4 regions of the Enterobacter wuhouensis genome follow, and region 1 is predicted to be linked to each of the others. Evidence: predicted binding sites of a transcription regulator. Region 1 holds the regulator's gene; each other region holds the start of a gene.
What was found. Region 1 encodes CRP, which controls carbon source genes, mostly activating them, when cyclic AMP is high. Its sites were predicted from a motif close to ATGTGANNNNNNTCACAT; they were not measured.

Region 1 (7,502 bases):
GTCACCCGTCACGCACGCCGGCACGGGCGTATTCACCGGGTTGAATAATCCCCTAACCGTAACGCGCTACCATTCTCTGGTAATCGACCCGCCAACCTTACCCGCGTGCTTTGACGTGACCGCCTGGAGCGAGTCGCAGGAGATCATGGGGATTCGCCACCGCGAGTGGGATCTCGAAGGCGTGCAGTTCCACCCGGAAAGCATCCTCAGCGAGCAGGGCCACCAGCTGCTGGCGAATTTCCTTAAGCGCTGAATATCTGTTGCCTTGCTGTGATTTTTTATGCATATTTTGTGATTATATTTTCACAATCACTGTGACATAAAAATGGATGGTCATGACATGGCAACTGAACAACCAGCAATTACCCGCGCGACATTCGATGAAGTCATTCTGCCGATTTATGCACCGGCCGAGTTTATCCCTGTAAAAGGGAAAGGCAGCCGCGTCTGGGATCAGCAGGGCAAAGAGTATGTGGATTTCGCGGGCGGCATTGCGGTGACGGCGCTGGGTCATTGCCATCCTGCGCTGGTGGAGGCGCTGAAAACCCAGGGCGAAACCCTGTGGCACACCAGCAACGTGTTCACCAACGAACCGGCGCTGCGCCTGGGGCGTAAGATCATCGATGCCACCTTCGCCGAGCGCGTGCTGTTCATGAACTCCGGCACTGAAGCCAACGAAACCGCCTTTAAGCTGGCGCGCTACTACGCAACCACGCGCCACAGCCCGTACAAAACCAAAATCATCGCCTTCCATAACGCTTTCCACGGACGCTCGTTCTTTACCGTTTCCGTTGGTGGTCAGCCGAAATACTCAGACGGGTTTGGTCCGAAGCCAGCCGACATCGTTCACGTGCCCTTTAACGATCTGCACGCGGTAAAAGCGGTAATGGATGACCATACCTGCGCGGTCGTCGTTGAGCCGATTCAGGGCGAAGGCGGCGTGACGGCGGCGACGCCGGAGTTCCTGAAAGGACTGCGCGAACTGTGCGACGAGCATCAGGCGCTGCTGGTCTTTGATGAAGTGCAGTGCGGCATGGGGCGCACCGGGGATCTGTTTGCCTACATGCACTACGGCGTGACGCCGGACATCCTGACCAGCGCCAAAGCGCTCGGCGGCGGCTTCCCGGTCAGCGCGGTGCTGACGACGCAGGATATTGCCTCTGCGTTCCACGTTGGTTCTCACGGCTCTACCTACGGCGGCAACCCGCTGGCGAGCGCCGTGGCGAGCGCGGCGTTTGATATCATCAACACGCCGGAGGTGTTGAACGGCGTCAACGCGAAGCGGGAGCTGTTTGTCAAGCACCTGCTGCAGATTGATGAGCAGTACGACGTGTTCAGCGAAATCCGCGGCATGGGGCTGCTGATTGGCGCCGAGCTGAAGCCGCAGTACAAAGGCCGCGCGCGCGATTTCCTGCACGCCGCCGCGCACGAAGGGGTGATGGTGCTCAACGCCGGACCGGACGTAATGCGCTTTGCGCCGTCGCTGGTGGTGGAAGAGAAGGATATTGAAGACGGGTTAAGCCGTTTTGCCGCGGCGGTCGCGAAGATCGTTAAGGGTTAATACTCGGTTCGCTTTAATCGACGCGTTAACCAAATCCCGTGATGCGGACGCTGACGCCATGCCACCGATGAAATGGTGTGCATGGTGTTCAAATGTCCCAGAACGCGCTGCAGGTGCTGCTCCAGGGTGCTCATCGGCCCGTGGGTCAGCGTTTCAGGCGCTTCGAGAATATTGGAATCGCCCGACTCGCCCGGCGCGTCGTACTCCAGACGCTGCTGACACCTCTGCAACGCAATTTCACACGACTGCAAATAGCGCTGCGCCAGATCCGGCGTGAGCATGGTGTGCTCGCGCGCCAGCGTGGTCATGGCGTTAATGTGCTCGACGATAAACTGGCTGTGTGTCACCCACAGCTTCATGTCTGCAAGATAGTGCGAGTTAAAGCCCGGCTCCTGCATCGCCTGGTTGAGCGAGTTGAACAGGGCGTTGTGCGCCTGGTTGACCCTCATGCGCTGGTAGGCCAGCGGGGAGGGCTGCGGATCGTCGCTCAGGATCAGGCGGATGGCCTGCTGATCGGCCTCCAGCGCGTCGTGGGCGTTTTGCCTCAGTAATCCGCTCTGCCACTGCGGCCACAGCCAGACCATGCCGCCGAAGGCAATCAGGCAGCCAATCAGGGTATCGACCAGGCGGGCAATAATGAATTGATCGCCGTTGAGCGTGAGCAGCTGCAGGGTGTACACCGCCGTAACCGTAAAGCCCACCGTCGCCCAGCCGTAGTTTTTGCGGATGATGAGATAGCTCACCATCGTAATCGCCAGCATCCCGACCAGCGTATACCCTTCCGGCACGTGGAAATGCAGCGTCGCCCCCGCAATAATCAGCCCGGCCATCGTGCCGCCAGCCCGGTGGAAAATACGCACGCGCGTGGCGCCATAGCCGTTCTGCGTCACGAACAGCACGGTCATTAAGATCCAGTAGGGTTTCGGCAGATGCAGCGCCATACCCATCAGGCTGGCGATGCTGAGCATGACGCTTATCCGCGCGGCGTTGCGCAGGGCGGCGGATTTCAGCGACAGGTAGCTTTTGAGGGCGGGCAGCAGCGGCAGACGCTTCTGTTTATCCGCCATCAGGTCGCGAGGATAAAGCGGGCGCTGGGTACGCAATACGCGGGCGATGCGGCTGAAGTGCCAGGCGGCAAACTGGCCGACCGGGTTATCCGGGTGCTGACGCGCAATTTTTTCCAGCGCGCCGAGCGGTTTGTCCATGTTAAAGCGCGTCGGGTAGCGGTGATAGAGAATATCGTCGGCCAGCACCCGCAGGCGCGCCGACACGGTCTGGGCGTTCCAGCGGATCACCGCTTCGGCGTGGCTGCGCTCGACCAGCTTTTGCACCTCCTGCGGATGGTGCAGGCTCACGGAGATATGCTCCTGCAGATCCAGCCCCACCTGGAAGGTGCGCAGCAGCCGCTTGTACTCGTGGTTTTTATTGGCGGCGAGCATGTGCAGCTGCTGATAGCACTGGCTGATCAGGTCGACCACCTTTTGCTGGCGCGCCAGCAGCGGCGGAAGGGATTTCTCCGGATCGGTGTGCTGGGTCAGCAGGGTATATTTGGCTTCACAGTAATCCGCCAGCTGCACGTAGAGCAGGCTCAGGGATTCACGCAGCGGCTGCTCCCGCCACAGCCAGAACCAGAACCAGTTAAACAGCCCGTACCACAGCGTGCCGAGGGCGTAGATGAGCAGCGGTTCCCATATCGGCATATTCCCCGCGAGGCTCAGGGTGAATATGGCGGCAATCAGCGAGGCGGGCAGCAGGCGCGCGTGAAGCGAACTGATCTCCGCCGTTACGCCGAGCGTCATCGCCAGCACGGTCAGGATCAGCGGGAGCGGAATATCACGGGCGAGCAGGAGCTGTACGGCAAGGCTACAGCCGGCAAACAGGCAGCCGCCGATAATCAGGCGCTTGAAAAAGCGTTTATGCGGCGTGTCCAAACCGGCGATGTTGCAGCAGGCGGGCACGAGGGAAAACAGCAGGCCTTGCTGAAGATGTCCGAGGATCAGGCCCACGGCCACGGGAAGGCACAACACCAACGTTTGTCGCAGTGCGTAGTTAACTTCCGGGTGATAAATCAGCCTGCGCCACATGGGGAATAGAGACAAAAACGGCGTGCCACCCTGAGATGGCACGCCGTTTGACCGAATTAACGGGTTCCGTAAACCACGATGGTTTTACCGTGCGCGGAGATCAGGTTCTGATCTTCCAGCATTTTCAGAATACGGCCTACTGTTTCACGGGAACAACCGACGATCTGACCGATTTCCTGACGGGTAATTTTAATTTGCATGCCGTCCGGGTGGGTCATTGCGTCTGGCTGTTTCGCCAGGTTCAGCAGGGTCTGTGCGATACGACCGGTCACGTCCAGGAACGCCAGGTTACCGACTTTTTCAGAGGTGACCTGCAGGCGACGCGCCATCTGGGAAGAGAGACGCATCAGGATGTCAGGATTAACCTGAATCAGCTGACGGAACTTCTTGTAAGAAATTTCAGCCACTTCACATGCTGTCTTTGCACGAACCCAGGCGCTACGTTCCTGGCCTTCTTCAAACAGGCCCAGTTCGCCGATGAAATCGCCCTGGTTCAGATAAGAAAGGATCATCTCTTTCCCTTCTTCATCTTTGATCAGCACTGCCACCGAGCCTTTAACGATGTAATACAACGTCTCGGCTTTTTCACCCTGGTGAATCAGAGTGCTTTTCGATGGGTACTTATGAATGTGGCAATGAGACAAGAACCATTCGAGAGTCGGGTCTGTTTGCGGTTTGCCAAGCACCATGCGCTGTTATCCTCTGTTATAAGCTGTCACCAGAGTCATAAGATGCATCCGGACTCTGGGGTTGCAATCGAATTCTTACCCATACCCTGGGAAGTCGGCTGTCGTAATTTTCGCAGCCAGTAAAGTTTGATGTCCTCTGCATACATGTGTAACGTCAATGTATTACTGTAGCATCCAGAGTGTTTTAGCATAGCTTTTGCCGCGTGTCTCCTGGTGTCTCGCTTCAGCATGATGCAGGTCGCCTTCCGTTGCGAGAAATGTAACGCGCGCGTAATCTGTCACCAAAAATGCAACGTTGGAGTTAATGAATATGCAAGCGCGTGTGAAATGGGTTGAAGGTTTAACGTTCCTGGGCGAATCCGCTTCCGGGCACCAGATTTTGATGGACGGTAACTCCGGCGACAAGGCCCCAAGCCCGATGGAAATGGTGCTGATGGCGGCGGGTGGATGCAGCGCGATTGACGTGGTGTCGATTCTGCAAAAAGGCCGTCACGATGTGACCGACTGCGAAGTGAAGCTCACGTCAGAACGTCGCGAAGAGGCGCCACGCCTGTTCACGCATATTAATCTGCACTTTATCGTGACCGGTAAAGAGCTGAAAGATGCCGCGGTATCACGCGCCGTAGACCTTTCTGCGGAAAAATACTGCTCTGTGGCGTTAATGCTGGAGAAAGCGGTAAAAATCACCCATTCGTATGAGGTGATCGAGGCTTAATCTTTTGGCGGGTGGCGCTTCGCTGACCCGCCCTACAAAAGCACGACCGTAGGCCCGGTAAGCGCAGCGCCACCGGGCAAAACAACTCACGCGATCTGCTTCCCTTCCATCAGTCGCTGGACCAGCGGCGTCATAATTAACTCCATCGCCAGCCCCATTTTTCCGCCCGGCACCACCAGCGTATTCATGTGGGAAATGAACGAGCCCTGCAGCATCGCCAGCAGCCAGGGATAATCGATGCCTTCCAGATTGCGGAAGTGGATCACCACAAAACTCTCATCCAGAGACGGGATGGTTTTCGCCGCAAACGGGTTGGAGGTGTCCACCGTCGGCACGCGCTGGAAGTTGATATGGGTACGCGAGAACTGTGGCGTCAGGAAGTTGATGTAATCTTCCATAGATCGCACCACCGAATCCATCACCGCCTCGCGCGAATGGCCGCGCTCGCTGATGTCGCGCGTCAGCTTCTGGATCCATTCCAGGTTAACGATCGGCACCACGCCCACCAGCAGATCCACGTGGCGCGCCACGTCGTGCTGGTTGGTCACCACGCCGCCGTGCAGCCCTTCGTAAAACAGCACGTCGGTGGGTTCCGGCAGCGGCTGCCACGGGGTAAACGTCCCCGGCACCTGGTTCCAGGGAACCGCTTCGTCGTAGGTGTGCAGGTATTTGCGGGATTGTCCTTTGCCGGTCTGACCGTATTCTCTGAAGGTCTGCTCTAGCAGGCCGAAATCATTGGCATCGGGGCCAAAGTAGCTGATGTGTTTACCGAGATCCCGCGCTTTACGGATGGCCATGTCCATTTCAGGGCGCGTGTAGCGGTGAAAGCTGTCGCCCTCAACCTCTGCCGCCTGTAAGTTCAGCTGTGCGAAAATTTTGCGAAAGGCAAGGCTGGTGGTGGTGGTTCCCGCCCCGCTCGAACCCGTGACGGCAATAACCGGATGTCTGGCAGACATAGCAACTCCCTGACTGGAAAGGTTTACAGATCAGCCGTGAAACGCGTTGCGGGGCATGATATTGACCGTCTCATGCAGTTCAGACCATACCAGCACCACGTCGCCGCTTTTAAGCTGGCGTTTTACATCGCTGACCTTTTGTTCAAGAGAACGTTCATGTTCACCATAATCGGTGCCCTCTCGTAATACAAAGCTTTCAATCAGATTATCGAGCGTTTCGGGAGGCAGATCCTGCCAGGGAATAATCATTTTTTACCGTCCAGAAATGAGGTGAGCCAGTCAGGAATGCGGGTTTCCAGCCACATTTTCGGGCGTCGCAGCGTACCGCCGACAAATCCCACGTGGCCGCCATGCTCGGTCAGCTGATAGTGAACGTTTTCAGGCAAAAATTCCTGGGCCGGAATGGAGTGGTGGTCCATAAACGGATCGTCTTTGGCATGGATGATCAGCGTCGGCTGGGTGATTTTGCTGAGCAGCGGCATTGCGCTGCACTGGCGATAATAGTCAATCGCATCGGCAAATCCGTGAATTTTAGCGGTGATCAGATCGTCGAATTCACGAATGCGGCGCACCTTTTTCAGCTGGCGAAGGCTAACGGGTAAGGTGTCCGGGTAGGCCTTCAGCTTACGCGCCGCGTTGGCCTTCAGCAGGTTGAGCAGGTAGCGCTGATAAACCCGTGAAAAGCCTTTTTCCATATGGTAGCTGCACTGCTCCAGCATGAAAGGCGCAGAGACGATAACGGCGGCATCCAGCGGCACCGTTTCACCCTCTTTCGCCAGCAGGCAGGCCAGCATATTGCCGCCCAGCGAATAGCCCACCGCCGCCGTCGGCACCGTTCCATAGTTCTCTCTCAGCCAGTGTAAGAACCAGGTGCCATCTTCGGTTTCACCCGAATGATAAATGCGCTTCTGGCGATTCGGCTCGCCGCTGCAGCCGCGAAAATGCATCACCACGCCAAGCCAGCCGCGCGCCTTTGCCGCCTCGATGAGGCCATGCGCGTAAGGGCTGTGCAGGCTGCCTTCCAGACCGTGAAACACCACCAGCCGGGGCTTATGCCTGGCCAGCTCCGGCGCTTCGCTCCAGGCGAGATCCAAAAAGTCACCGTCCGGCAAATCCAGGCGCTGCCAGTGTGGGGTGAACTGAACCTTGCGGCGGATCAGGCGCGGCAGCATGGTTTGCAGATGGCAGTTAGCCAGGCCGCGCATGGGCACGAATTCTGCGCTGTCGTCGGCAGCAATCTCAAAGTCTGACGGGATGATTTGGGTCATAACGGCGATGCTAATTATTGTCTGTTATTTACGATACCTTCCGAATTGTACCCCGTTTAGCCTGGATTTCCGAAACATGAACTGATCCCGATCACAAATCTTTACCTTGATTATTACTCTCAGGCTAATGATTGCGCTCTATGCTTAATTGATGCCTTTCTCACCAGAGCGCACACTTTACTCAACGTTAAGCAAATCAAAATGATTAGCTGAATCAGGAGGTTAATAA
Region 2 (7,502 bases), 1.5 Mb from region 1:
ATTGACGCTGCCCTGCGGGCCGCCCGGTAACACCACCGCGTCGTAGAGCGTATCGATACGCTCGGATAAGGTGCTATCCGCCACCATTGGGATGTTATGGTAACTCACTACCGCACGCGATTCCGCGCAGGCCAGCGTTTCGACTTCAATGTGCAAGCGACGCAGGATATCAATCGTGATTATAGCTTCCGCCTCTTCAAAACCAGGTGCCAGCAGCACCGCTACTTTTGCCATCGTAAACCTCAATGAAAGTTACATAATAAAACATCGTTTCATTTTCACAGAGACAAGAAAAACAATCTTCCACCAGGATCACATTCCCGTCATTTTTTGCGGAAATTGATACAGCGCAATTTTTGTTCTGCAGGATATATTTTAAATATTGCGTACGGATTTTACTTATTCGCAGAATATTATATCGCGATGCAATTTCAAATATGAAAATAGCAACATACACGACACTTTAACCCTTAATTATCAATGCGTTAAAATATTCATTTTATATCTATCTGTACGAATTTCTGGACTATATTAAATTTTGTAATCTATCGTAAACACAGCCTAATTAAGAGTTTTCTTAGATCTAATACAAGGGTATGCTTATTTATATCGAACACAGGAAGTGAATATTCGGTCAGTTTTAATCAGCGCAGAGATGTCTTTCTGCCTCCACTGTATGTACCTGCCGGGTCAGGTTTAGATGCGGATTTCGCGTCCGCCAGTCAATAAGGATATGAGTATGACTACCCAAACAATGATGCAAAAACTGAATGCCCAGCTGAACCTCGAGTTCTATGCCTCCAATTTACATCTGCACCTGAGCGCCTGGTGTTCCGAAAAGAGTCTTAATGGCACCGCAACGTTCTTCCGTACCCAGGCGCAAAGTAACGTCACGCATATGATGCGGGTATTTAACTTTATGAAAGCTGCCGGTGCTAACCCTACCGTTAAGGCCCTGGAAACCATCGACGATGATTATTCCTCACTGGAAGAGCTGTTCCAGCGTACGCTTGAAGAGTATGAACAGCGCTGCAGCACGCTGAACAAACTTGCCGATGAAGCCAAAGCCCAACATGACAGCATCACCCTGAGATTCCTGCGCGAGATGGATAAAGAGCAACAGCAGGACGGCACACTGCTGAAAACGCTTGCAGATGAAATCCGCAGCGCGAAGCAGGCCGGCTTATGCCCTGAACAGACAGACCGCCATCTGCTCGAGATCGTGACGGTTCAGCACCACTAAGCGCTTTCACCTGCTCCGGCGCGGAGCAGGTTCCCTTCTCGTTATCAACTCACTGCTTTTGCTGACATTTAACAAATCAGATCTTGCTCCCAACGAATACCCTTACAACATGTGATGATTTATTTCATTACATCTTCATTGACGAGGGAGCATCATGATCACCATTGAGTTTATTGTCATTATTGCCTGTCTGCTGGTAGGAACACGGTTTGGCGGGATGGGGCTCGGGCTGATAAGCGGCATCGGCCTGTTCGTTTTAAGCTTTGTCTTCGGTTTGCAGCCCGGCAAACCGCCGGTGGACGTGATGCTGACCATTCTGGCCGTTATCGGCTGTGCGGCGACCCTGCAAACGGCGGGTGGTCTGAACGTTATGATGCAGTTTGCCGAACGCCTTTTGCGAAAGCATCCCCAGCACATTACCCTTCTCGCCCCTTTTACCACCTGGATGCTGACCTTTCTGTGCGGAACGGGGCACGTGGTGTACACCATGTTTCCCATCATTGCGGATATCGCCCTGAAAAAAGGGATACGCCCGGAACGCCCTATGGCCGTGGCATCGATTGCCTCACAGATGGCGATCACCGCCTCGCCGGTTTCCGTTGCCGTGGTGTCGCTGATCTCCATTCTGGGGGCGCAGCACGGGATAGGCCACGCGTGGGGAATTCTCGACATCCTCGCCGTGTCGGTGCCCGCCTCGCTGTTTGGCGTCGCCATCGCTGCGCTATGGAGCCTGCGCCGCGGGAAGGATTTAGCCGATGACCCGGATTTCCAGGAGAAACTGAAAGATCCAAAACAGCGGGACTTTATCTACGGCGGAACGGAAACGTTAATGAATCAGCGCTTCCCTAAGCAGGCGTACTGGTCCACCTGGATCTTCTTTGCCGGGATTGCCGTGGTTGTCCTGCTGGGCGCGCTGCCCGAGCTACGCCCTGCCTTCGAGGTGAAAGGCAAAATGACGGCGCTGTCGATGAACCTTGTCATCCAGATGATGATGCTTATTGCCGGCGCGGTGATGCTCATGGCCTGTAAGGTACAAGCCACTGCCATTTCTAACGGCGCGGTATTCAAAGCGGGAATGGTCGCCATCTTTTCGGTATTCGGCGTGGCGTGGATGAGCGATACCTTTTTCCAGGCCCATCTCGACGAACTCAAAATGGCGCTGGAAGGCGTGGTGAAAAGCCATCCGTGGACCTATGCCATCGTGCTGTTTCTGGTTTCTAAGCTGGTGAATAGCCAGGCGGCGGCGCTAACGGCGGTTGCGCCGATGGGCTTAATGCTGGGCATCGATCCGAAAATGCTGATTGCCTTCTTCCCGGCCTCTTACGGATATTTTGTGTTGCCGACCTACCCAAGCGATTTAGCCTGCATCGGCTTTGACCGTTCCGGCACAACGAGGATTGGGAAATTCATCATCAACCACAGCTTTATCCTGCCAGGGCTGATCGGCGTAAGCTGCGCCTGCGCGGCGAGCTATCTGCTGGTACAAACCTTCTTCTAAACGCTTGCGGGGCGACGTTCGCCGTCGCCCTCAGACGTTTTGTTAGAAATGTGTTTCTAATTTCAAAACATCGGTTTATTTTAGTGAGACTCACCCTGCGGCGTGAACCTGAGTTCGATCAGCGCGATGGCTTTCTGGATCGCACGAAGCGTAACCGGATCCGCTGCAGCAGGATGGCTGGTGAAATCGATATTCTTCAGTTGGGTAGACATTTTTTCGCGCACTTCGACCGGCGCGATAACGTCAATCACATCAAGGATTTGTTTGATAACCAACTGGCATGCGACGACGTCAGACACCAGTTCCTGATCGGCGCTCAGGTTTTGTGACATGGGCTTTCTCCTTATTCAAAGGCCGCCATAGTAGCAAAACACGCGCCCTTTCATCTCCCTCTCGTCACTCGCAGGCATAAAAAAACCTGCCGAAGCAGGTTTTTTTATCAGAACATCGCACCCGGTGGGACGTCTTTGAAGGTGTTGCAGTAGTTAGCCCACATGCTTTTCAGGATTTTGCGCAGTTTCATTCTGATGCTCCGGTAATGTGTTATGCAGGTGTTATTGTTGATACGCCTATAATATGACCACCATCACAAAAAACAACACTTTTGTGATGTGAATCACGTTTATTAATTCACCCGTTCTCGCATTTTGTTAAGAAAATTAACGTAAATTCCGTAGGTTACGGCCCTATAAGTTCCAGTAAATTTTTATAATTTTTTTTGATACGACAGGCGTAAAAATGAGTGAAAACATAACTGGCAAAGAGAGCCGCGGCTTATCGCCCGCGGCGCTGCTGGTTGCCGGTGCTTTCTTTATGGAGTTTCTGGACGGTACGGTGATTGCTACCGCCCTGCCCGACATGGCAAAAAGCTTCGGCGTACAGGCCGTTGATTTGAACGTCGGTATCAGCGCGTATTTGATTACCCTCGCGGTGCTGATCCCAGCCAGCGGGTGGATTGCAGACCGTTTCGGCGCGCGCAGGGTATTTGCCCTGGCGCTGGCCATCTTCACGCTGGCCTCGGTTTTTTGCGGCCTTTCCACGACCGTCGATCGGTTCGTCGCCATGCGCGTGCTGCAGGGGATGGGCGGCGCGCTGATGGTGCCCGTTGGGCGGCTGGCGGTGCTGCGCACGACCCCAAAACATCAGCTGATTACCGCCATCGCCACCCTGACCTGGCCTGCCCTGGTTGCGCCCATCATTGGCCCTCCGCTCGGCGGGTTCATCACCAGCTACGCCGACTGGCGCTGGATCTTCTTTATTAACGTTCCGCTGGGGCTTATTGCCATTGTTCTGGCGCTGCGCATCATCCCCGATCTGCATGAGGACGGGCGTCGGCCCTTTGACCTGCCGGGATTTTTAGCGACAACCGTAGCGATGGTGTGCCTGGTGTATGCGATGGAATCGATGGGAGGGCAGCATCTTCAGGGAGGGTTGACCCTGGGGCTGCTTGCCGTTGGCGTGGTGTCGCTCACGTTTGCCCTGCGTCATTTCAGGCGAGCTGAATGGCCGATGATCCGCCTTGATGCCATGCGGGTCGCCACGTTTCGCGTCACCCTGTACGGCGGCTCCCTGTTTCGCGCCTCGATCAGCGCGGTGCCCTTTCTGCTGCCGCTGATGTTTCAGGTTGGATTTGGTATGGATGCCTTTCATTCTGGCCTGCTGGTCCTGGCCGTTTTCGTTGGCAATCTGACCATTAAACCTGCCACCACGCCGCTCATTCGTGGTCTCGGCTTCAGGCGGCTATTGCTGATCAACGGCGCGCTCAACGTTCTTTCGCTACTGGCCTGCGCGTTTCTCACGCCGGACACGCCCGCGTGGCTGATTATGCTTATCCTCTATCTTGGCGGCGTCTTCCGTTCAATTCAGTTTACCGCGGTGAGCACCCTCGCTTTTGCCGATGTGCCTTCTGAACAGATGAGCTATGCCAATACGCTCTTTTCAACCGCCACGCAGCTTGCCGTTGGGCTGGGGATCACGCTGGGGGCAATCGGCATTCGCATCGGTGAACAAGTCAGCGGGAGCCTGGGGCTTACGTCTGTTCCAGGAATAAGCTTCCGGCTGGCCTTCGTGGCGATCGCGCTGATTTGCCTGGTGGGGATGTTTGACACGCTGCGGCTGACGAAAGATGCCGGTAGCGCAGTTTCGGCGAAAAAATAGGTGAACAGGCCGGGCGGGCGCGGTGCCGCCCGGCGCGTTATTCTCAGCCAACGATGCCGCGAACAAAGGCTTCGATCTCTTTGTCCTGGCAGTTTTCAAAGAAGCACTGCTGGAAGCGCTGGCCCGAAACGGCCGTTTTCACCAGCTCAGGATCGATGGCGCGCAGGGTGTCGAGGTAGTTCTCTTTTACCACGGCGGCTTTCACCTGATTCAGAATGCCGGCGTTACGCACCTGCGGCTCTTTACGCTCTGGCGGATAGCCTTCACCCTTGCGTCCGGTGAACGCTTTTTCGAAGATAAAGCGAACGTTAAGCTCAGCTCCCCAGCCAAAGCCTTTTGCAAACGGCAGAGACAGCGCGTTGCCGTTGTTAATTTGTGAAAACAGGAACGCATCAGCAGGGTCGATGCAGTAGCCGCAGATCACGCCAGGATGAATGTTCAGCGACATCAGCGCGCCCTGGCCGGTACCGCAGCCCGTCACCACAAAATCAACGGCTTTCGCATTCAGCAAAATGCTCGCCATAATGCCCAGATGAATGTAGGTAAGATGGTGATCGTTTTCATCACTCATGCCAACGTTATAAACCGGGAACCCTTTCTCGTCGGCTACCGCCTTTAACTCATTGAGTATGACAGGGTTTTTAGCGGCCTGGCTGTTTTCCATCATCAGTGCAATTTTCATCTTGTCTCTCCTGAATGCGTTGCGGGAACTCCCGCCATGGATACCTTTTCGCATTAACCTTACTATCAAACAAACATGCTTTCAAATTAACTGAAAACTTGTTTTAAAAAACAAAGATGCGCTCACAATTTCACGTTTATTCGAGATTGCGTTCTGCAAAGTTAAAAGCGCTGTTATCACCGATGCGTTCGCGCGGCGGGCAGCCCGGGCCGGTATGGACACATGATTTGGCTCGTTACAAAGAGAAAGGGCAGATCGTTCGGCTATTCCAGCCATTGCGTCAGGCGTATACGGGTACGATACCTGTTTCCATTCACGTAGAGTGAACCATGAAAAGAGTATTGGTCGTCGGCACGATCCTGCTGCTTGCAGGATGTAGCATAAATCGTCAGGCGGAAGTCAGCAGCCTGGATGCCCCAAACGGCATTGTCCGCCTCAACTACGGTCAGGCGATGCTGCAGAATGCCCACTCGGATGCGTATGTGAATAACGGTACGGCGGAAAAAGCCTGTCAGAGCATGGGATATGCCACCGCATCCGCGTATGGTCAGCCCATCAAAACCTGCACCCTCATCAGCGGCTCGCTGTGCCTGAACGAGACGATGACCATTCAGTATAAATGCATGGGCTACGCCGTTACCCCTAACGCAAATAATCCCTGATATTAATCACCACTGCCAGCCATGGCTGGCAGTATATTTAATTACGAACAAAAATAATTCTCATTAATTAATATAAAAATCGCCAATGCGTTTTATTCCCATTCGTATTTTTAAATAAACAAATATTTATTTTACGTTTTGCAAATAATTAAATAACAAATTATAGTGTCGCTCATCGTGAACCAGAAATAATAAACCGGAGCTTCACCATGCTGAAAACTGAAATGATCGACAAGCTCAATGCTCAAATGAACCTTGAGCTTTTTTCATCCTTGCTTTACCAGCAGATGAGCGCCTGGTGCAGCTATCACAGCTTTGAAGGCGCGGCTGCGTTTCTGCGCCGCCACGCTCAGGAAGAGATGACCCACATGCAGCGTCTCTTTGATTATCTGACGGATACGGGCAGCCTGCCGCGCATCGATCCTGTCGCCTCTCCGGTTGCCGAATACGGTTCTCTGGATGAACTGTTCCGCGCCACCTACGAGCACGAGCAGCTCATTACGCAGAAAATTAACGAACTGGTGCACGCCGCCATGATTGGCCAGGATTATCCGACCTTTAATTTCCTGCAGTGGTATGTTGCCGAGCAACATGAAGAAGAGAAGCTGTTTAAATCGGTGCTGGATAAACTGTCTCTGGCCGGTAAATCAGGTGAAGGCCTTTACTTTATTGATAAAGAGCTGGCGACCCTCGATACGCAAAATTAATCTTAAAGCGGTGCTGATTTTTCAGCACCGTTTTAATCGCGCTTCCTAATAAATCTCTCCTCCCTTTTGCCCTCTGAATAAACGCATTAATCCTTCGCCTGAAGGGAAATGTGCGCTGGCCCTTAATCCTTCTCGCCCCGAACCGTTGTAAACTAATGATTACACAGCCTGTAACGGTGATTTGACGAGATAACGCTTTTCCCTTACTCTGCGCCGCAGATTTGGTCGCGATTACGAGTCGTTGTAGAGGAAAGCGTGAAAAACAGAACTCTGGGAAGTATTTTTATCGTCGCAGGAACGACGATTGGCGCAGGAATGCTGGCAATGCCGCTGGCAGCCGCAGGCGTAGGATTTGGCGTGACGCTGCTGCTGCTTGGCCTGCTCTGGGCGCTGATGTGCTATACCGCGCTTCTGCTGCTGGAGGTTTACCAGCATGTCCCGGCGGATACAGGGCTGGGCTCTCTTGCCGCCCGCTACCTGGGACGTTACGGCCAGTGGATCACGGGCTTTAGCATGATGTTCCTGATGTACGCGCTGACGGCGGCCTATATCA
Region 3 (7,502 bases), 2.1 Mb from region 1:
GCGCGCATTGTGCTGATGGGCTTCTCCAGCGACCCGAGCCAGATCGTACAGCAGGGGATCACCGGCAAAGAGCTGTCGATTTTCTCCTCGCGGCTGAATGCCAACAAATTCCCGGTCGTGATTGACTGGCTGAAGAAGGGGCTAATCGACCCTGAAAAACTGATTACCCATACTTTTGACTATCACCACGTTTCAGACGCAATCGAACTGTTTGAAAAAGACCAGCGGCAGTGCTGTAAGGTCCTACTCACGTTCGGCCAATAACAATTCACGCGGTTAAGAGCCTGCGCAGACAGGCTCTATGTGGTACGCATCTTACCTTTCAGAGATAGCCATTATGACGCAAGCACAACCTCAAAGAACGACATCAGACCTGGTGAAAGCCGCCGTTTCCGGCTGGCTGGGCACGGCGCTGGAGTTTATGGATTTCCAGCTCTACTCGCTGGGCGCAGCCCTGGTTTTCCACGAAATCTTCTTCCCGGAACAGTCCGCCGCGATGGCGCTGATACTGGCGATGGGGACTTACGGCGCGGGCTACATTGCGCGTATCGTCGGGGCCTTTATTTTCGGCAGAATGGGCGACAGCATTGGCCGCAAAAAGGTGCTGTTTATTACCATTACCATGATGGGGATCTGTACCACCCTCATTGGCGTCCTGCCAACCTACGCGCAGATCGGCATTTTCGCGCCGGTGCTGCTGGTGACGCTGCGTATTATTCAGGGCCTGGGCGCTGGGGCTGAAATCTCCGGCGCAGGCACCATGCTGGCGGAGTACGCGCCGAAAGGGAAGCGCGGCATCATCTCCTCGCTGGTGGCGATGGGCACCAACTGCGGCACGCTGAGCGCCACCGCAATCTGGGCGGTGATGTTCTTTGCCCTGGATCGTGAAGAGTTAATCGCCTGGGGCTGGCGCGTGCCGTTCCTGGCAAGCGTCGTGGTGATGATCTTCGCAATCTGGCTGCGAATGAACCTCAAAGAGAGTCCGGTATTTGAGAAGGTAAACGACGCTGACGCGGCAGCACCGGTAGCGACACAGGAAACCTCGCTGGGCGCGATGTTTAAGAGCAAGTCCTTCTGGCTGGCAACCGGCCTGCGTTTTGGTCAGGCGGGCAACTCAGGTTTAATTCAGACCTTCCTGGCGGGATATCTGGTGCAGACGCTGCTGTTCGATAAAGGCATTCCGACCGATGCGCTGATGATAAGCTCCATCCTCGGGTTTATCTCTATCCCGCTGCTGGGCTGGCTGTCGGACAAGGTGGGGCGTCGTCTGCCGTACATCATTCTTAATATTTCAGCCATCATCCTGGCGTACCCGATGCTGTCGATCATCGTTGACAAGAGCTACGCGCCGGGCGTGATCATGCTGTCGATTATCGTTATCCACAACTTCGCGGTGCTGGGGCTGTTTGCCCTGGAAAACATCACCATGGCAGAGATGTTTGGCTCGCGTAACCGCTTTACCCGCATGGCGATTTCTAAAGAGGCCGGTGGCCTGGTGGCGGTGGGCTTTGGCCCTGTGCTGGCGGGGATTTTCTGCAATATGACCGGTTCCTGGTGGCCGATTGTCGCGATGCTTATCGCCTATTCAGCGATTGGCCTGATTTCTGCCGTATTAATGCCAGAAGTGCGCGACCGCGATCTGAGCATAGCGGAAGACGCGGCTGAATCTCCTGAGAAAGCGTCTGTCGCTTACGGGGCACTTTCATCGCGGCGCTAGCGGTTTATATCTTGAGTGACCTGTCACACAACTTTTCATTCATGTCACACCACATGGACAAAAGTTAATATAAATCAATATCTGAAACTGCAGTATCAGTATGGTTAATGGCAGATATTTTTTACCTCAACTGCCATTCTAGTTGGTGTAGTCAGCAGGCGCAGCCGCTCTGACAAGAGAGCGGCTGCGGATCGCAGCGTAGTTAAATTAACGAGTCTCAATCATGGAAAACCGGTTATTACAGGCGAAAGCGACGCTTCCTCAATACGATCGCGATAGCCTCAAGGCACGCATTGTTCATTTAGGTTTTGGCGCATTTCACCGTGCGCACCAGGCGGTGTACACCGACATTCTGGCGGCTGAACACGGCAGCGACTGGGGGTACTGCGAAGTTAACCTGATTGGTGGGGAACAGCAGATTGCCGACCTCAAGGCGCAGGGTAATCTGTACACCGTGGCGGAGATGTCTGCCGATGCGTGGACGTCGCGCGTGGTCGGCGTGGTCAAAAAGGCGCTGCACGCTCAGGTTGACGGACTGGAAACCGTCCTGGCCGCGATGTGCGAGCCTCAGATTGCTATCGTTTCGCTGACCATCACCGAGAAAGGGTACTGTCATTCCCCGGCGACGGGTCAACTGATGCTCGATCATCCGTTTATCGTCGCAGACCTGCAGAACCCGCACCAGCCGAAATCCGCGCCGGGCGTGGTTGTAGAAGCGCTGGCGCGTCGCAGGGCGGCGGGACTGCCTGCTTTTAGCGTCATGTCCTGTGACAACATGCCGGAAAACGGTCACGTGATGCGTAATGTGACCTGCGCCTACGCGCGTGCGATCGACAGCGACCTGGCAGACTGGATTGAGGCGAACGTGACCTTCCCGTCGACCATGGTCGATCGCATCGTGCCTGCGGTGACGGCGGAAACGCTGGATAAAATCGAACAGCTGACCGGCGTTCGCGATCCGGCGGGCGTGGCCTGCGAGCCGTTCCGCCAGTGGGTGGTCGAAGACAACTTTGTTGCGGGGCGTCCTCAGTGGGAAAAAGCGGGTGCCGAGCTGGTTTCAGACGTCATTCCGTTTGAAGAGATGAAGCTCCGTATGCTTAACGGCAGCCACTCGTTCCTGGCGTACCTTGGCTATCTGGCAGGATACCAGCACATCAACGACTGCATGGAAGACGCGAACTACCGCGCGGCAGCACATGCGCTGATGCTGAAAGAGCAGGCGCCAACGCTGAAGGTGAAAGGCGTTGATTTGGGCCGTTATGCCGATATGCTGATAGCCCGCTACAGCAATCCGGCATTGCGTCACCGCACCTGGCAGATCGCGATGGACGGAAGCCAGAAACTTCCGCAGCGTATGCTTGATTCCGTGCGCTGGCATCTGGTGCATCAGAAAAGCTTCCCGCTGCTGGCGCTGGGCGTCGCGGGCTGGATGCGTTACGTCGGCGGCGTGGACGAGCAGGGCAATGCAATTGAGGTAAGCGACCCGCAGCTGGCAATCATTCAGGCGGCGGTAGAGGGTAGCGCTGAAGGCGAAAGCCGCGTGAAGGCGCTGTTGGGCATAGAGGCTATCTTCGGCAACGAGCTGCCGCAGGAGGCTGTCTTTGTGGATGCCGTCATGAAGGCGTATCAGACGCTGCTGCAGAAGGGGGCGAAAGCCACGGTTGCGCAGTACGTGGCGCAGGTTTAATCCCTGACATGCCGCCGTTCGCGGCGGCATGACATTGCACTGTTAGTGCATTCCCAGACGAATCAGCTCAACCGGTTCGAACTTCCCTTCGCATCCTTCCACTTCCACCGTTTTGCTACGGCGCACCTGCGCGGCGTCGAGGCCCTCGCTGTGAATCGCTTTAATCAGGCCGGTGCGGCCCGTGCCGCTGATCATGACCCGGCTGCCGGTGGTAATGGCGTTGCGGTTACGGTCGTATGTCATCATGGTATTTTCTCCTCTCTCACTATCCGCTACGGCGCTATTTCACGTCTCGCCGTTGACGGGCATTATTAATACGCCTCTCTTCGCATAAATTATTTGCTTCCGATCAAGATCACACTTTTTTCTCCGTTCTGAATGCCGCTGACGGTTCAGGACGGTAATTTACAAAGTGGACAGTTATTTTCCTTAATGGATAATTTACCCCTGCAAGCGTTGAGCGTTTGTTTATATTGCCAATGGCACTCTTAAGGCAGGAAATAATCCTCTCATCGGAATAAGGAGTCAGGCTTATGTACAAGAAGATTTTGATGCCTGTTGATGTGTTTGAAATGGACTTGAGCGATAAGGCGGTGCGCCACGCGGCCAACCTGGCGAAGGCAGAAGGCGCGTCGATTACCCTGGTGAACATTCTGCCCAACAGCAGCCGCTCGCTATTGCGCGGGTTCAACGCCGATATCAAGAAGTTCGAAGAGTATATGACCGTCGAGTCCGAGAAGAAAATGACGGCGTTGAAGCGGCTCTTCGATATTTCACCGAACGATATTCACTGCAAAGTCTGTTTTGGCAACGTGCGTGACGAAATAATCAGGCTAAGCAAAGAGGGGGATTATGACGTAATTGTTATCGGTTCGAAAAACCCGAGCATGACAACCCACCTGCTCGGCTCGAATGCCGAATCTATTTTACGCTATGCCACCATCCCGGTACTGGTCGTTCGCTAATAAACATTGCCGCTGCCGAAAGGCGGCGGCAAATTTATTCCTCGCTAAACCACTCGCTGTTTTCCTGACGAATAAGCTGCACCGATTCGCTAATTTCCTGCAGGTGCAGGGTCATCGCTTTTTCAACACCCTCCGCATCACGCTTATCCAGCGCATTGAAAATGTCCTGGTGCTGTCGAAGCAGCATTTCGGGCGGCGAAACGTGATCCAGGCTCATATAGCGCACGCGGTCAATGGTGGCCTTAATATTCTCGATGGTATCCCACGCCAGCTGGCAGTCGGCAATTTGCGCCAGCTTCTGGTGGAACTCATCGTCCAGCTGGAAAAAGTCGTTCAGCTGTTTACGGTCAATCGCAATGCGCTGCTGGTGCAGATTTTGTTCCAGCAGGTAGATCTGGTTTTCGTTTATCAGCGATGCGGCCCGGCGCACCACGGCACACTCAATGGCCTGGCGCACGAAACAGCCGTTCCGCACCTGCGAGAGCGAAATTTTATTCACATAGCTGCCGCGCTGCGGGCGGATCTGAATCAGGCCGTTTTCCGCGAGCTTAATAAACGCTTCGCGTACGGGCTGACGAGAAACGTCAAAACGTACGGAGACCTCTTTTTCAGAGAGCGGCGTTCCCGGCGGGATCAGGCAGTGGACAATGTCGCGTCGTAAAATACGGTAGATTTGCTGATTAACGGGCTGGGTAGGATTGAGTTGCGATTCAGCGGCCATGGGTTGTGATTTCTCAGAGAGTTAACCTGAACATACTACCATTCTTTTGCCCCGCATCACATACCCGGCCCGCAGGCCGGGAAGGGCAGATTAGCCGCGATGCACGTTCAGCCCGGCAAAGCTTTGGCTGACCGGCATCATTTCAACGGTATTAATGTTGACGTGTTTTGGCAGCGTCGCCACCCACCAGACCGCTTCGGTGATATCTTCCGGCGTCAGCGCATTGGCGTTTTCATAGGTTTTATCCGCCTTCGCGTCATCGCCCTTGAACCGCACGTTGGAAAACTCGGTGCCGCCCACCAGGCCCGGCTCGATATCGGTGACGCGAACGGCGGTACCGTGCAGGTCGGTGCGCAGGTTCAGGCTGAACTGGCGCACAAAGGCTTTGGTCGCGCCATAGACGTTACCGCCCGCGTAGGGCCAGCTGCCCGCGGTAGAGCCGATGTTAATGACGTGACCGCGATTGCGCTCGACCATGCCTGGCAGCACCGCGCGGGTCATATACACCAGCCCTTTATTGTTAGTGTCGATCATGTTTTCCCAGTCTTCGACGCTGGCTTTGTGCGCAGGCTCCATGCCCAGCGCCAGGCCGGCGTTGTTAACCAGCACGTCGATCTCACGCCATTCGGCGGGCAGGTTCGCCAGCATCTCTTCGATGGCGGCGCGATTGCGTACGTCCAGCTGCGCGGTCAGGATGCTGTCGCCTAAATCGTCCTTCAGCTCCTGCAGACGCTCCTGACGACGACCCGTTGCAATCACCTTATGGCCGTTGGCGACGAAGCGACGCGTGATGCTTTCACCAAAACCCGCTGTCGCCCCGGTAACTAAAATAATCATCTCACTGTTCCTCAACGCTTTTTATGTAGTACTACCATAGCACGCTCTCCGCCACGCCGTTAAGGCAACATTTGTATAACGGCATTGCAGGCTCTGGCCCGCTGGCCTACTCTGGGGGGATATACCGTATTAAGGAGTCAACGATGTCGGTCAATAATCCTTTTTTTGAAATCAGCCAGTTGCCCTATCAGGCGCCGCGTTTTGACGCGATTAACGATAGCCACTATCGCCCGGCATTTGATGAAGCGATGCGCCAGAAGCGAGCCGAAATCGAGGCCATCATCGCGCAAGCTGCCGCTCCGGACTTCAACAATACCGTTCTGGCGCTGGAAAAAAGCGGTGCCATGCTATCGCGCGTCAGCAGCGTTTTCTTCGCCATGACCTCTGCGCACACCAACGATTATCTTCAGGAGCTGGACGAGCAGTTTTCGACCGAGCTGGCGGAGCTGGCGAACGATATCTGGCTCAACGATACGCTTTTCTCGCGCGTGGAGAGCGTCTGGCAGGATCGCGCCACGCTGGATGCCGAATCCCGTCGGCTGGTGGAGGAGACGTACCAGCACTTTGTGCTGGCCGGCGCGCGTCTGAGTTCCGCAGAGAAAGCGGAGCTGAAATCGCTGAATACTGAGTCAGCCTCCCTGACCAGTCAGTTCAACCAGCGCCTGCTTGCGGCGGATAAAGCGGGCGGGCTGGTCGCTGAGTACGTGCATCAGCTTGAGGGATTGAGCGCTGATGAGATTGCCACTGCCGCGCAGGCTGCCGCCGAGAAGGGGCTGAAGGATCGCTGGCTGATCCCGTTGCTGAATACGACCCAGCAGCCTGCGCTCTCGGCGCTGGCCAACCGTCAGACCCGCGAAAACCTGTTCAAAGCCGGATGGGAACGCACCCAGAAGGGCGATGAACACGACACCCGACAGCTGATCCTTCGCCTCACCGCGCTGCGAGCACGTCAGGCAAAACTGCTGGGTTTTGCGGATTATGCGAGCTGGAGTACGGCCGACCAGATGGCCAAAACGCCCGCCGCCGCGCTGGCCTTTATGCGCGGGATCGTCCCAGCGGCGCGCGCCCGGGCAGCGGTGGAGCTGGCGGATATCCAGAAGGTGATTGATGACGAACAGGGCGGTTTTACCGCGCAGGCGTGGGACTGGGCATTTTACGCCGAGCGCGTGCGCCTGGCGAAATACGCGCTCGATGAATCGCAGGTTAAGCCCTATTTTGCGCTTAATACCGTCTTGCTCGACGGCGTGTTCTGGGCCGCCAGCCAGCTGTTTGGCATCGGCTTCGTGGAGCGGTTTGATATTCCGGTTTATCACCCTGACGTTCGCGTATGGGAGATTTTGACCACACGGGCGAAGGCATGGCGCTGTTCTACGGTGATTTCTTCGCCCGCGATTCGAAGGGCGGCGGGGCGTGGATGGGGAACTTCGTTGAGCAATCCTTCGAATTTGCCGCGCGGCCGGTGATCTACAACGTGTGTAACTATCCAAAACCGGCGAGCGGGCAGACCGCGCTGATCTCCTGGGATGATGTCATCACCCTGTTCCACGAGTTCGGCCATACCCTGCACGGCCTGTT
Region 4 (7,502 bases), 640 kb from region 1:
GGGCGCATTCAGCAGGCTGTAACCGGACTGGATAAAGCCGGGCTCCTGGGTCAACAGGCGCAAACCCTCTCCGCTCAGCTGGCGGGCCCATGCAAAATCGGCAAGGTTGACTGCGCCCCGTTCGAGATGGACCAGCAATGCGGATTTATCATCGCTGGCCTGCGCCAGCGTCGCCAGCCACTGAAGATACTCTGGCTTACGCTTGCCGCGACGCGGCGGATTGAGCGTCACCACGCGCGCGCCTGCCAGCGTTTCCCGCGCCGAGATGTCGCGCAGCACCAGACGATCGTTGTCCGCCAGCCAGAGCGGGGAATCGAACACCAGTTCAGCGAGGTCGTTCTCCAGCAGCGATACGCGCCCGGTGATATGGCTGGCCGCATGGTGAATATGCAGCGGCTGCCACTGCGTGAGCGGAGTATGGGCCTGCAGGGCAACAATCACCCGTTCGGACGGTTCAGGTGGTGCATCAGCAAGCAGCCAGTCTCCCCGATTAAGCTGCTCTTTTTCTGCATCACCGGCAATATTCAGCGCAATACGCTGCCCGGCATACGCCCTCTCCGTTGGCTGATTCTGGGCATGCAGTCCGCGCACGCGCATGGGCTTGTTAACGCCCGTGAGCCACAGCGTGTCGCCTACCTTCAGTTCGCCGCTCAGGGCCGTTCCCGTCACCACCAGGCCTGCGCCCTTTACGGTAAACGCGCGGTCGATAGCCAGGCGGAAAAGATGGTGATCGGCGTGCTCGCGAGAGCTCAGCTGCTGCAAATGGTCGCGAAGTTCGTCAATACCGCGTCCTTCTGTCGCCACCGTGACAAACAGTGAAGCATCCGAAAAACCAAACTCGCGCAGCGTCGCCTGCACCCGATCGCGTACCTCCTCAATACGGGCGTCATCTACGCGGTCGGCTTTGGTCAGCGCAACGGTCAGCTGCGGGTTGCCCGTAAGCTGCAGGATCGCCAGATGCTCGCGCGTTTGGGTCATCACGCCGTCGTCGCAGGCCACCACCAGCAGGGCATGGTCAATACCTCCGACGCCCGCCAGCATGTTAGAAAGAAACTTTTCGTGGCCGGGCACGTCGATAAACCCCAGCACGCGGCCATCCGGCTGTGGCCAGTAGGCATAGCCCAGATCGATGGTCATACCGCGCTTTTTCTCTTCCGGCAGACGATCGGCGTTTACGCCGGTGATTGCCTGCAGCAAGGTGGTTTTTCCGTGGTCGACGTGACCGGCGGTGGCAATAATCATTTCAACAACATCTCCAGAAAACGCGCTTCATCTTCAAGACAGCGTAGATCCAGCCACATTCGGCCATCGTAAATTCGCCCGATAATCGCCGTCGGCAAGGCTCGCCAGCGCGCCGACAGCGCCTCAAGCCGGCTGCCGCGCCCGTCGCGCGGCGTGAACGTCAGCGCTTCGCTCGGCAGCCTGTCGACCGGCAGCGACCCGCTGCCGATTTGCGACTGGCAGGATTCGAGGCGCACATCAAAATCAGCATAGTGCGGCGCGATCTCGGGCAACAATAATTCCCCCTGCGCGCGAATCGAAGCCGCGTCGCGGGACAACATACGCAGCGTTGGCAGGCGCTCGGCCAGCTTCTCCGGGTGGAGATAAAGCCGCAGCGTGGCGTCCAGCGCGGCCAGCGTCATTTTATCGGCACGCAGGGCGCGCTTCAGCGGGTGCTGCTGCAGTTGCGCTATCAGCTCGCGCTTGCCGACGATGATCCCCGCCTGCGGCCCGCCCAGCAGCTTGTCGCCGGAGAAGCTGACCAGGCTTACGCCCGCCGCAATCATCTCCTGCACCATAGGCTCTTTTGGCAGCCCGTACTGGCTCAAGTCCACCAGCGAACCGCTGCCGAGATCGGCAATCACCGGAATATTCAGCTCGTGACCTATTGCGGCCAGCTCCGCCTCGTCGACCGTTTTGGTAAAACCTTCAATATGATAATTACTGGTATGCACCTTCATCAGCAGCGCGGTATTTTCATTTACCGCCGCGCGATAATCTTTCGCATGCGTGCGGTTTGTGGTGCCGACCTCATGCAGCGCACAGCCGGCCTGGCGCATGACGTCAGGAATGCGAAACGCCCCGCCTATCTCCACCAGCTCGCCGCGCGACACCACCACCTCTTTGCCGCTCGCCGTGGCGGCCAGCATCAATAGCACCGCCGCCGCGTTGTTATTCACGATACAAGCATCTTCCGCCCCGGTGATCCTGCAGAGGATATCCGCCAGCGCGCGGTCGCGGTGGCCGCGCCCTGCTCCGTCCAGATCGTACTCCAGCGTGACCGGGGAGCGCATGGCCTGCGTGACCGCCGCCACCGCCTCGTCGGCCTGTTGCGCACGCCCGAGGTTGGTGTGCAGAACGGTTCCCGTCAGGTTAATCACCGGGCGCAGCGCGCTTTGCGCATTCTCAGCCAGCCTCAGCTCAACTTCCCGCTCCCACGCTTCGCACCAGGCGGGCAACGCATTCTCCGCCTGAATATGGCGCCGGGCTTCGTCCTGAAGCTGGCGTAGCATCTCGACCGTCGCGGTATGGCCGAACAGCGCCAGGGCAGCGTGAACGCGAGGCTCACGAAGCAAACGATCGGTCGCGGGAATTTGGGTATAGAGGGAGTGATGAGTTGTCATGAAAGCGCCTGGCGAGTGAATATCTTCCCCCCTCCCGACGGGAGAGGGAGTTAACATGTGGTGGGATTGTACCGCCTCCCGCCGCGAAGTGTTATATCCCGCATCAAGCCTTTGGCGGTTCGGTCTGGGCAAAGCTTTCGCGCTGGAAGAGGGTTTCCGCCAGCTTCACCAGCTGCGGGCGCTCCACGCACCAGCCGGGGGACACGCGGCGGAAATTGAGATAGCCAATCGCGCAGGCGATGGCAATCGTCGACAGGTTTACCTCCTCATTCTTAATTTTACCGTCCCGAATGAGCTGCTCGCACATGTCCAGGCTGCGGCTGATTTTTTCACGCTGGCGCAGCAGCTCGGTTTCTGACTGCTGCGCGGCAGGTCTTGCCTGCTCGCGTACGGAGGCCAGCCCCGCATCCATAATGCCATCGGCCAGCGCTTCAATTTGCTTTATCGCCAGCGCAGCCTTAGGGTCGGCGGGCAGCATCCGCGGCGCTACGCCGAGCAGCTCGATGTAGCCGGCAATAATGGGGGAATCAAACCAGCATTCGCCTTCGTCCGTCACCAGCGCAGGGACTTTCCCCAGCGGGTTGTACTGCGCCACGCCGTTTTCGGCGTTGTAGGGCTGTTCATTTATGAATTCAAACTCAATCCCTTTCTCCAGCAGGAGAATCGAAATTTTACGCACGAAGGGACTGGTGTAGCTGCCGATGAGTTTCATTGCCTGATCCTGAATATCCATAAAGAAATCAGTATGGATCAAGGCGAAAAAAAAGGCAGGTATGCGTATCGCATTCCTGCCTCCGTCGGGGAGATTAATGATCCAGGTAGAGGTAGTGCATCCAGCTGGTCATGCGTAACAGGACCTTACGCATCACCGAAACGTGGGCGAAGTGGTCAGAATAGACCGCCACCTGGGCATAAATGCCGTCCGGCAGGGCATCGACATCCGCGTTTGGCTCCAGCTCGATGAGCGCCTGCACGCCGTCGGTACCCGGCACAACGGTCAGCGCCTGCAATGCGCCCTGCGCCTGATAAGATCCTCCGGGCACCACCGGCAGGACGCTGGTGAGTTTGCCGGAGAAGACCTGGCCCGGCAGCGCGTTAAACACCACTTCCGCCTCATCGCCCGGCTTCAGGCGCAGCAGCGAGTTCTGCCGGAACTGCGCCACGATCTGACGTTTCTGTTCAGGAATAAACACCATCACCGGGCGCAGCGGCAGCGCGGCGGCGTAGGTTCCCGGACGGATTAGCACCTGGGTGATATAGCCGTTGCTTGGGGCACGCACCACGGTCTGATCGAGGTTATAAGTTGCTTCGGCTAGCTGGGCGCGCAGGGACGCAATCTGCGACTGCTCGCCATTGACCATGCTGTCCAACTGGCTTTGTATCTGCGTCTGTTCTGCAACGGAGCCTTTCACCATCGCATCCTGCGCGAGATAGTTCTGACGGGCGTTATCGATATCGCTCTCAGAGAACGGGTTAACCTTCGCCTGGCTGCCTTTCAGGTAGCGCTGATAGTCTTTAAACAGACGGTCGCGTTCGGCGGACACGCGGGTGGTGTTGGCGACCGCTTCCGAAAGCTGCGCTTTCAGGTTATCGATATTGTGCGTGGCGGTTACCAGGTCAGCCTTCAGCCTGTCGACGCGCGCCTGGTAGCGGCCCGGATCGAGTTTAAATAACACGTCGCCTTTTTTAATGAGCTGATTATTTTTATCGGTCACTTCCGTGACGATCCCCGTTACCTGCGGCGTAATCGGAATAGAAATAACCGCCTTTTGCGCCGTAAAGGTATACGGATGGTTATAGTTCATTAACAGAATGAGGCCCGCAACAATAAAGACGCCGCCCAACGTTGCGGTGGCGAGCGTCCATTGATTGACCGGAATACGGAATATTTTAAAGATAGCCCACGCGAAGGCCACATAGGTCAGAATAATTAACAGATCCACGATCAGTGCTCCAGCGTTTTTTTATCAGCAGCGGGCTGTGCCGCGGCGAGCTTTTGCTCTAACTCTGCCACGCGTTCGGTCAGGGCATCCATGCCGGGAACCTCATCAGGCGTGGCGATATGATTCTGCATACCCCAACCGCGGTCTTCCCGGTACAGCGTGGCCCAAATCCACAGGAACGGCCAAATAGCATGGAGCGTGAACAGGCTGATCCAGCCCGCCGTATGAATCGCATCGGCATGCGGATGGTTACGCTTTTTGGCCATATTATAGGGAATGTCATGAATAGCGATGATTCCGTAAAACAGAACCAGGAATACAAAAATTAATACGCCCAGCGCGAAATAGTTGAGAAACATATTCTCCTCACTTTAACAACGTCAACTCATTAAATTAATAAAATGATAAGCAATCTAATTAATTTATTTTTAAATACAGAGCCTGCATTTATTATTTCAGAGCCGGGGAGTATGGTTTTTTATAATATCTCCACGCAAGTTTATAAACGTGTCAAAATATATCCTGAATAATAATCTACTTAACCTTACATTATGAGCGTAATCCAGCTTTAACTTTTTCGCCAAATGCACCCAGACAAATCCGCATAAAAATATTTTGTGAATTCAGTCACATTCCAGAAACAAACTCACGACAACCTAGTGTGACAACAGTCACAAAACAGAGGTGATTTTGCTGCTTTTCTGGCCGTTGCATTTATTTTGTACCGTGTTTTTGTGATGCAGATCACTTCAATAATCTCCCTACCCCCTACATTTACGTGACTGCGATCACATAAATTTTCGCCGTCTGGACAGTTGAACGATTCAGTGCCAGATTTCACAGCATCAGAACAGGGCCCGGCTACCTCTGCCGCCGCACATTAACGATAAACCTCGGGCCGCAAGCCTAAGCGTAAACATAAGAAGGGGTGTTTTATGTCATCCGATTTCAAGATCAAAGTTCAAAGCTTTGGTCGTTTTCTCAGCAACATGGTGATGCCAAATATCGGCGCGTTTATCGCGTGGGGTATCATCACCGCATTGTTCATTCCGACAGGGTGGTTGCCTAACGAAACGCTGGCGAAACTTGTTGGCCCAATGATTACCTATCTGCTGCCGCTGCTCATCGGTTACACCGGTGGCCGTCTGGTTGGCGGTGACCGCGGCGGCGTGGTGGGTGCTATCACCACCATGGGCGTGATCGTCGGTGCGGATATGCCGATGTTCCTCGGCGCCATGATTGCCGGTCCTCTGGGCGGCTGGGCGATTAAGAAATTCGACGTCTGGGTTGATGGCAAGATCAAGTCCGGCTTCGAAATGCTGGTGAACAACTTCTCCGCGGGCATCATCGGGATGATCCTCGCGATTCTGGCGTTCCTCGGCATTGGCCCTGCGGTTGAAGTCCTGTCCAAAATTCTGGCGGCGGGCGTTAACTTCATGGTGGCGCACGACATGCTGCCGCTGGCGTCTATCTTTGTTGAACCGGCGAAAATCCTGTTCCTCAACAACGCCATCAACCACGGTATCTTCTCACCGCTGGGTATTCAGCAGTCTCACGATCTCGGCAAGTCCATCTTCTTCCTGATTGAAGCGAACCCGGGTCCGGGTATGGGCGTACTGCTGGCGTACATGTTCTTTGGTCGCGGCAGCGCGAAGCAGTCTGCTGGCGGCGCGGCTATCATCCACTTCCTGGGCGGTATCCACGAAATTTACTTCCCGTACGTGCTGATGAACCCACGTCTGATCCTGGCCGTAATCCTCGGCGGTATGACCGGCGTGTTCACCCTGAGCGTGCTGGGCGGTGGTCTGGTTTCTCCGGCTTCCCCGGGTTCCATCCTGGCGGTACTGGCGATGACCCCGAAGGGCGCTTACTTCGCTAACATCGCGGCAATTTGCGCGGCAATGGCGGTCTCCTTCGTTGTCTCTGCCATCCTGCTGAAAACCAGCAAAGTGAAAGAAGAAGACGATATCGAAGCGGCGACCCGCCGTATGCACGACATGAAAGCGGAATCCAAAGGCGCAACCCCGCTGGCGGCTGGCGATGTCTCTAACGACCTGAGCCACGTGCGTAAAATCATCGTTGCCTGCGACGCCGGTATGGGCTCCAGCGCAATGGGTGCAGGCGTACTGCGTAAGAAAGTGCAGGATGCGGGCCTGACCAACATCTCTGTGACCAACAGCGCGATTAACAGCCTGCCGCCGGACGTTGACCTGGTGATCACGCACCGCGATCTGACCGAACGCGCCATGCGTCAGGTACCGCAGGCGCAGCACATTTCCCTGACCAACTTCCTCGACAGCGGCCTGTACACCAGCCTGACCGAGCGTCTGGTCGCGGCGCAGCGTCACGAAGACAACGAAGTGAAAGTGCGCAGCAGCCTGCAGGACAGCTTTGACGAGAGCAACGCTCACCTGTTCAGGCTGGGCGCGGAGAACATCTTCCTCGGCCGTACCGCGAGCACCAAAGAAGAGGCGATTCGCTTTGCCGGCGAGCAGCTGGTGAAAGGCGGCTACGTTCAGCCAGAGTACGTTGATGCGATGCTGGAACGTGAGAAGCTGACCCCGACCTATCTGGGTGAATCCATCGCGGTTCCGCACGGTACGGTTGAAGCGAAAGACCGCGTGCTGAAAACCGGTGTGGTGTTCTGTCAGTATCCGCAGGGCGTGCGCTTCGGCGAAGAAGAAGACGATATTGCCCGTCTGGTGATCGGTATCGCCGCTCGCAACAACGAGCACATTCAGGTGATTACCAGCCTGACCAACGCCCTGGATGACGACACCGTCATTGAGCGTCTGGCCAACACCACCAGCGTAGAAGAAGTTCTGGCACTGCTGAACAAGTAAGTTCCGGTCTATCCCCTCTCCCCTTTGGGGAGAGGGCTAGGGTGAGGGGAAAGTTATGCGGTTCCTCACCCCAGCCCTCTCGGGTAAAAACA

Region 2: a site for CRP is predicted at 3,346-3,363, ahead of azuC (stress response protein AzuC). Genes of this name have one in related genera too.
Region 3: a site for CRP is predicted at 3,748-3,765, ahead of ydfZ (putative selenium delivery protein YdfZ). Genes of this name have one in related genera too.
Region 4: a site for CRP is predicted at 5,300-5,317, ahead of VPX56_RS01050 (PTS mannitol transporter subunit IICBA). Genes of this name have one in related genera too.

Annotation. Positions count from the first base shown of each region.
Region 1 is NZ_CP142124.1:4,389,981-4,397,482, reverse strand. Features, by position in the region: gene pabA (aminodeoxychorismate synthase component 2) at 1-253, shown strand, start outside; gene argD (bifunctional acetylornithine/succinyldiaminopimelate transaminase) at 341-1,561, shown strand; gene VPX56_RS21045 (YccS/YhfK family putative transporter) at 1,558-3,645, opposite strand; gene crp (cAMP-activated global transcriptional regulator CRP) at 3,702-4,334, opposite strand; gene VPX56_RS21035 (OsmC family protein) at 4,645-5,049, shown strand; gene VPX56_RS21030 (phosphoribulokinase) at 5,136-6,005, opposite strand; gene VPX56_RS21025 (YheU family protein) at 6,036-6,254, opposite strand; gene VPX56_RS21020 (hydrolase) at 6,251-7,273, opposite strand; gene mdcA (malonate decarboxylase subunit alpha) at 7,502-7,502, shown strand, end outside.
Region 2 is NZ_CP142124.1:2,900,662-2,908,163, forward strand. Features, by position in the region: gene VPX56_RS13955 (DJ-1 family glyoxalase III) at 1-234, opposite strand, end outside; gene VPX56_RS13960 (non-heme ferritin-like protein) at 740-1,243, shown strand; gene VPX56_RS13965 (anaerobic C4-dicarboxylate transporter) at 1,398-2,741, shown strand; gene VPX56_RS13970 (DUF2766 family protein) at 2,822-3,073, opposite strand; gene azuC (stress response protein AzuC) at 3,181-3,264, opposite strand; gene VPX56_RS13980 (MFS transporter) at 3,480-4,898, shown strand; gene VPX56_RS13985 (RpiB/LacA/LacB family sugar-phosphate isomerase) at 4,942-5,580, opposite strand; gene yecR (YecR family lipoprotein) at 5,910-6,242, shown strand; gene ftnA (non-heme ferritin) at 6,452-6,949, shown strand; gene tyrP (tyrosine transporter TyrP) at 7,205-7,502, shown strand, end outside.
Region 3 is NZ_CP142124.1:2,240,480-2,247,981, forward strand. Features, by position in the region: gene VPX56_RS10840 (Zn-dependent oxidoreductase) at 1-264, shown strand, start outside; gene VPX56_RS10845 (MFS transporter) at 338-1,717, shown strand; gene VPX56_RS10850 (mannitol dehydrogenase family protein) at 1,941-3,404, shown strand; gene ydfZ (putative selenium delivery protein YdfZ) at 3,447-3,650, opposite strand; gene VPX56_RS10860 (universal stress protein) at 3,938-4,369, shown strand; gene VPX56_RS10865 (GntR family transcriptional regulator) at 4,404-5,090, opposite strand; gene ydfG (bifunctional NADP-dependent 3-hydroxy acid dehydrogenase/3-hydroxypropionate dehydrogenase YdfG) at 5,181-5,927, opposite strand; partial or broken gene dcp (peptidyl-dipeptidase Dcp) at 6,071-7,502, shown strand, end outside.
Region 4 is NZ_CP142124.1:206,486-213,987, reverse strand. Features, by position in the region: gene selB (selenocysteine-specific translation elongation factor) at 1-1,242, opposite strand, end outside; gene selA (L-seryl-tRNA(Sec) selenium transferase) at 1,239-2,624, opposite strand; gene VPX56_RS01065 (glutathione S-transferase) at 2,728-3,336, opposite strand; gene VPX56_RS01060 (HlyD family secretion protein) at 3,431-4,567, opposite strand; gene VPX56_RS01055 (DUF3302 domain-containing protein) at 4,570-4,926, opposite strand; gene VPX56_RS01050 (PTS mannitol transporter subunit IICBA) at 5,503-7,410, shown strand.